2 regions of the Pseudomonas sp. S2_F07 genome follow, and region 2 is predicted to be linked to the other one. Evidence: riboswitches for the same ligand, from Rfam matches in the RefSeq annotation. Region 2 holds a riboswitch; the other holds the start of a gene.
The links. Region 2 has a riboswitch for cobalamin ahead of cobO (cob(I)yrinic acid a,c-diamide adenosyltransferase). Riboswitches for the same ligand answer to the same signal wherever they lie in the genome.
Positions count from the first base shown of each region.

Region 1: another riboswitch for cobalamin. It lies ahead of cobW (cobalamin biosynthesis protein CobW); the one in region 2 lies ahead of cobO (cob(I)yrinic acid a,c-diamide adenosyltransferase).

Region 1 covers NZ_CP162758.1:375,021-378,419, forward strand. The annotation lists gene AB4O40_RS01615 (cobalamin biosynthesis protein) at 1-148, opposite strand, end outside; gene AB4O40_RS01620 (CbtA family protein) at 145-852, opposite strand; gene AB4O40_RS01625 (CbtB domain-containing protein) at 864-1,055, opposite strand; cobalamin riboswitch at 1,177-1,402, opposite strand; cobalamin riboswitch at 1,597-1,809, shown strand; gene cobW (cobalamin biosynthesis protein CobW) at 1,913-2,983, shown strand; gene cobN (cobaltochelatase subunit CobN) at 2,987-3,399, shown strand, end outside.
Region 2 covers NZ_CP162758.1:5,687,974-5,691,372, reverse strand. The annotation lists gene bluB (5,6-dimethylbenzimidazole synthase) at 1-161, opposite strand, end outside; gene AB4O40_RS25835 (cobyrinate a,c-diamide synthase) at 158-1,573, opposite strand; gene cobO (cob(I)yrinic acid a,c-diamide adenosyltransferase) at 1,570-2,181, opposite strand; cobalamin riboswitch at 2,265-2,497, opposite strand; gene AB4O40_RS25825 (hypothetical protein) at 2,651-3,235, shown strand; gene AB4O40_RS25820 (PQQ-dependent sugar dehydrogenase) at 3,302-3,399, shown strand, end outside.

The sequences.
Region 1 (3,399 bases), 1.0 Mb from region 2:
CGATGCTGGCCAGTGCCTTGATTGCATGCAGGGGAATTTGATGCGCGGCCAACGCCTGGTCGAGCAGCGCCCGCAACGTGCTGACAGGGCAGCCTCGCTGGCAGCCCAGGCCGACCACCAGGGTCGGCGCTGTGCTGATATCCGTCATGCGTGGTATTGACCATCGCTTTTGCGACGGAACAACCAGGCGCTGATCAGGCCCAGGGCCAGCCAGAACGCCACGTTGGTCAGTTGCGAAGCGATTTTGAACTGGGTTTCCAGCGCCTCTGGAGCGAGCATCGAATGCACTTGCGGTTGCGGTGCGCCAATCACATGGGGAACGGCGAGGATCGCCGCACCGAGGACTTTCATCAGCCAGTGACGGCTGAACACGATCAGCGCGATACCGACGGCGGTGGAGGCGGCGGTACCGATCCACCACAGTTGCCGTTGTGCCAGGTCGGCCGCGGCAGTGCCTGGCAATTCAGGCGGCAGGCCGAGGGTCGGCGCGAGCACGAAGGTCGCGTAACCGGCCAGGCCCCAGAGCAGGCCCTGCGAGGTTTTGGTCGGCGCACGCAAGGTGTACAGACCGGCCAGCATCAGGGCGAAACCGACGGCCACCACCAGGTTGCCACCGGTGGTCGACAGCACGCGCTGCCAGCCATCTTCCGGCTCCCAGGCTTGTGCATCGTGGGTGTGGGCAGCCATCGCACCGTCGGCGTGTTCATGCACTTCAACAGCGGCCGGTTCGGATTTTTCGTAGGTCTCGGCCTGCAAAATCAGCGGGGCGACCCAGAAGCTTTGCAGCAGCGTCAGCAACAGGGCGGCCAGCAACCCGGTGAAACCTGCGGTTTGCGCAATACGCTTGATCATGTCGACAGCTCTCAATGGCACGGAAACGCGGAGCTGTGGCGGGTATCGTGGGCGGCATTGTGCACCGCTTCGATGTGCGAGAAACCGGCAAAATACACAAGGCACGCGCCCAGGATCGACGCGCAGACGGCAACGGTCAGACGTTGGGTCAGGGTTGAGGTGGTGCTCGCGGCTGTGTGTTCGGCGCTGCTGATGATCGACATGGCGTTTCCCTCTGGTCTGTCAGCGGGGAATAAGAGCGCATGCAAAAACCCGCGCGACCAGGCGCGCAAGGTTTCGAACAGCGCCCGCCCACCGCGGGTTTGTTGGTTCAGTGACCGTACTGGTCACTTTGTGTTGCGGGCCGGTCTCCGGGCTCACGAGGGGCGAAGGCTTGCGCCTGAACCTGAAAACGTCACCTTCCCATGCCGCAGTGGCACAGTGGATCTGACGCTTCGCTCGCTTACCGTTGCGGGGGCAGCACCGGACTGACATGGCTTAAGAGTAAAGCACATGATTCACCGGTTTCCCGTTTCACCCTGTGAAGGGCACCCGTAACAAGGCGTGTAGGAGAGCATGGGCGGGGGTTGGGCGTCAATTGGCAAGGGTTCTCACTTGAGACTGAATGATGCTCGGCTCTTTGTAGGAGCTGCCGAAGGCTCGGGCCGCGTTCGGACGATCTTTTGATCTTGTTTTTAAAAGGGAAATCAAAGGATCGCAGCCTTCGGCAGCTCCTACAGTGATTGACCGGTCTTCCCACCATGCGTAGCCTTGCGCTTTCGAGGTTCTTCGGCATTTGCCGAAGCTAAGAAGGGAACGCGGTCGATGCCGCGGCTGCCCCCGCAACTGTGAACGGTGATGTTCGTTGCCACGCCACTGCAGGCTCAATCCATGAGGCCGGCGGGAAGGCGCAGCGAATGCCAGGCTCAAGGCCGGCACACCGTCAGCCAGGAGACCTGCCTCGTCACAGATTCTCACTTTCAACCGGGCGGGGTGATCCGGTGGCGAACTCTTCAGGCACGCGTGTCCGCGTTGCCGGTTGTCGTCCCGTATGCCCGCCACATTAGCCATAGGGCATCCGATGAAAACACTGGCCAAACTCCCCGTCACCATCGTTACCGGCTTTCTCGGCTCGGGCAAGACCACGCTGCTGCGGCACATGCTCGACAACGCCCAGGGTCGCCGCATCGCAGTGATCGTCAACGAATTTGGCGAGCTGGGCATCGACGGTGAAATCCTCAAGCAGTGCTCCATCGGTTGCACCGAAGAAGAAGCCAACGGCCGTGTCTATGAGCTGGCCAACGGCTGCCTGTGCTGCACCGTCCAGGAAGAATTCTTCCCGGTGATGCGTGAACTGGTGGCCCGTCGCGGCGATCTGGACCACATTCTCATCGAAACGTCCGGTCTGGCGCTGCCAAAGCCGCTGGTGCAGGCCTTCCAGTGGCCGGAAATCCGCAGTGCCTGCACGGTGGATGCGGTGATCACCGTGGTCGACAGCCCGGCCGTTGCCGCCGGCACCTTCGCCGCGTTCCCGGATCAGGTCGACGCCCAGCGCAAGCTCGACCCGAACCTGGACCACGAATCGCCGCTGCACGAACTGTTCGCCGACCAACTGGCCAGCGCTGACCTGGTGATCCTCAACAAAGCCGACCTCATCAATCCGGCGGACCTGGCCCGCGTGCGTCTGGAAGTCGCCGAGGAATTGCCGCCGGCGGTGAAAATCATCGAAGCCAGCAGTGGTCGCCTGCCGCTGGACGTGCTGATCGGCCTGGGAGCCGGCTCCGAAGAACACATCGACAGCCGTCACAGTCACCACGACCATCATCACGATGGAGACGATGATCATGACGACCACGATCACGACGCCTTCGATTCGATCTCCATCGAACTGCCGCAAGCCGACGAAAGCCTGCTGCTGGACGCGCTGACCCAGTTGGTGGTCCAGCACGGCATCCTGCGGGTCAAGGGTTTTGCGGCGATTCCGAACAAGCCGATGCGCCTGCTGATCCAGGGCGTGGGCACGCGTTTCGACAAGCATTTCGACCGCCAGTGGGGCGCCGAAGAAGCGCGCGTCACCCGCCTGGTGCTGATCGGCCAGGAACTGGACGCCACTGTACTCGAAGCGCAATTGCGCGCCGCGCTCAGCGTGTAAGCCATGCACCTGCTCAGGACCCAGCCCGGCGGTTTCGTGTCGGATGACAACATTGCCGACCTTGGACAAACCCCCGCCGAACTGGTGGTCCTGTGCAGCGGCGATTCCAGCCTGGCGCTGCTCGCCGAAGCGGCGCAGCAATTGCCCGACGATTACCCGAGCGTACGCTTGGCCAACCCGATGCAGGTGCAGAACCATGCCTCGGTCGATTTGTACGTCGATGAAGTGCTGCGTCACGCCAGGGTGATCCTGATTTCGCTGCACGGCGGCATCGCCTATTGGCGTTACGGCATCGAGCGCCTGGTCGAACTGTCGCAGCGTGGTGTGCAGGTGATTCTGGTGCCGGGTGATGATCGTCCGGACCCGGAGCTCAGTGACCTGAGCACCGTCGGTGCCGAGGATCGCGACCGGCTCTG
Region 2 (3,399 bases):
TGCATCAGGCCGACACTGGGTGCCTGGTGTGCGGCCTCGAGCAGGTGCCGCAGCAATTCGGGCTCGACGGTGCCGCCGCTGAAGTGGCGCATGTCGCGGCGCTCGGCGATGGCACGATAGACCGCCGCGCGTTCGGCTTCAGAGAATGCGTTGTCGCTCATGGCCTCTTCGCGAGCAAGCCCGCTCCCACATTTGAAGGTGACCGGCCTGAAGAAACGCAATCCCCTGTGGGAGCGGCGGTGCGACGATTCGACTTGCTCGCGAAGGCAGCTTCAAGGTCCGGCGCAAACAACGCGGCAATCGCCGAGGGATTGGACGGAAAATAAAAATGCACATAAGAGGCTGTCATCCGCCCTTCACGGTAGACCGCCTCCGCTCCGCGCCCGCCGTTAGGGCTCAAGCCACGGGCAATCGGCGTCAGTTCAGTGGTGGTCAGCGAATGGTGATAGGTGTGCCCGCGCAGCGAACCCTCCGGCAATTCCACCGCCTGCAACGCCAGCGCCGCCAGACGCTTTTGCATGACCGCATCACCGGCCAGCAAGCCAACCAGTTCGGCGCGAGTGCCCTCGACATCGGTCAGGGAATCGAGCAGGTACAGCATGCCGCCACACTCGGCGAGCAAAGGCTTGCCAGCTCGGTGATGGGCGCGGATCGCGTCGAGCATCGCGGTGTTTTGCGCCAGCGCAACATGGTGCAGTTCCGGGTAACCACCCGGCAGATACAGGCTGTCCGCCTCCGGCAACACTCGGTCGCGGATCGGCGAGAAGAACGACAACTCGGCGCCCATCGCCCGCAGCAGATCCAGGCTCGCGCCGTAGGTGAACGCAAAGGCTTCATCCCGGGCGACGGCAATGCGCACACCAGCGAGCAGCGGTTCGGCCGCAATGACATCAGGAGCAGCGAACTCGACCGCCGGCGGCAGCGCGACCTCGCAACTGCTGGCCAGGGCATCGGCGGCCGCATCCAGACGCAGATCAAGATCGTTCAGCTCACTGGCCTGCACCAGCCCCAGGTGCCGGCTCGGCAATTCGATCCCGGTTTCCCGGGACAGCGCGCCGTACCAGCGCAAACCTTCAGTCAGGCTACCTTCGAGCAGTTGCGCGTGGCGCAGCGTGCCGACACGATTGGCCAGCACGCCGGCGAACGGCAAGTCCGGCTGATAACGCGCCAGCCCCAGGGCCAATGCGCCAAAGGTCTGGGCCATGGCGGTGCCATCGATCACCCCCAGCACCGGCACACCGAAATGCCGCGCCAGGTCGGCGCTCGACGGCGTACCGTCGAACAGCCCCATGACGCCTTCGATCAGGATCAGGTCGGCTTCAGCGGCGGCTTCCCACAGCAACCGGCGACTCTCCTGCTCGCCGACCATCCACATGTCCAGCTGATACACCGGCGCACCGCTGGCGCGTTCGAGGATCATCGGATCGAGAAAGTCGGGGCCGCACTTGAACACACGGACCTTGCGCCCCTGATTGCGATGCAATCGGGCCAGTGCCGCGGTGACGGTGGTCTTGCCCTGGCCAGAGGCCGGCGCGGCAATCAGTACTGCCGGACAGTGTCGAGGCTGACTCACAACTCGACGCCTTTCTGCGCTTTGATCCCGGCCTGAAAGGCGTGCTTGATCACGCCCATTTCGGTGACGGTGTCGGCCATTTCGATCATTTCCGGCTTCGCGGCGCGACCGGTGACCACCACGTGTTGCATCGGTGGTCGGGCCTGCAAATCACTGAGCACTTGATCGAGATCGAGGTAGCCGTGCTTGAGGGCGATGTTCAGCTCATCGAGCACCACCAGGCCGATGGACGGATCGCGCAGCAATTGCTGCGACACCGACCAGGCGGCTTCGGCGGCGGCGATGTCGCGCTGGCGATCCTGGGTTTCCCAGGTAAAGCCTTCGCCCATCACATGAAAGCGCACCTGCTCGGGAAAGCGCCGGAAGAACAACTCTTCGCCCGTGCTGTTGCGGCCCTTGATGAATTGCACCACGCCGCATTGCATGCCGTGCCCCATGGCGCGGGCAAGCATGCCGAAAGCCGAACTGCTCTTGCCCTTGCCGTTGCCGGTCAGCACCAGCAGCAGGCCACACTCGTTCGGGGAATTGGCGATGCGCTCGTCGATCACGGCTTTTTTGCGCTGCATGCGCGCCAGGTGGCGTTCGTCACGATCGGGGGTATCAGTCATGGGGGAGCTCTCCGTTGAGGCAGGAATAACGGCGGGCAGGCACAAGAATAGAAGGCAACAAAGCCTGGCATCGCCCACCGTGATGCCGCTGGATGAATCAGGCCGGTCTCCGGGCTCATGAGTGGCGCGGGGCCGGACTGTGCGCCTTCCCGCATCGATTCGACACAGTGGCATCACACACAGTTTTCACTCATTTACCGTTGCGGGGGCAGCGCCGGAATTGCGGGCCTTCGACCAACAGAAGGACCCACTCACCGGCTTCCCTGTTTCACTCTGTCGACCCAAGCCACAGAGCACCTGAAACAAGCCGCGAAGGTTAGAGGGTTGGGGGTGGAGCGTCAATTAAAGCCGGGAGGCCATCGGCCGAATAACTGCCATCAATCAATAAACTGACGTCAATCTTGTGCCACGCTCCCAGCAGTGATATCAAAGAGCCACAACCTCACAACACAACAACAAGGGTGAGCCCATGCAAGGCATGATCATCAGTAATCCAAAGCTGGAATTCCTGCGTCCGGTGCTCGAACACTGGTTCGAATGCATCGACCGTTACAACGCCGTCCGCGGCGATGGCGACACACCGTACTGGCACGACGAAAAGGCCAATCTCGGACTGCTGTCCGCCGCCGCCTGGATGGCCGAGATGGTCACGCTGCAACAGACGCCCACCCGCAAGCAGACAGAAGAAGGCGAACGCAACAGCCGCGCCGACCTGCTCCTGGCCTCCTCCGAAACCCGCGCCTACATCCAGACCAGCCAGCGCTGGCCACGGGTCAACAGCCTCAACCTGTCCCAGGCCCTGCTCGATATCGCCAGCGATGCGAAGCGCCTGAGCCACGCCAGCGACCTGAAACTCGGCTGCCTGTTCGTCGCCCCGCAAAAAGCCCAGCAGGGCGCCACGCCGGAAGAACTCCAGGACATGGTCGACGACCTGCAAAAGGAACACAGCTGCGCTGTCGCCTGGTATTTCCCTTATGCCTATCGCAAGTTGCGCAACGAAGCCGGCAACTATCACCCCGGCATTGCGGTGCTGTTCAAGGAGGCTCGCGGCTGAGGGTTGAACCATCGCACAACAATGCTTCTCTATGATTAGAACAAGGCATTCATAGGGAAGACCAGCATGCGCACGCCCCCGCTCGCTCTCGTTATCGCGCTCTGCGGAGGGCTCGCCGCTTGTGGCGAGACCTCCCGCCTGCAAGTCTCCGATGGCACCGGCCC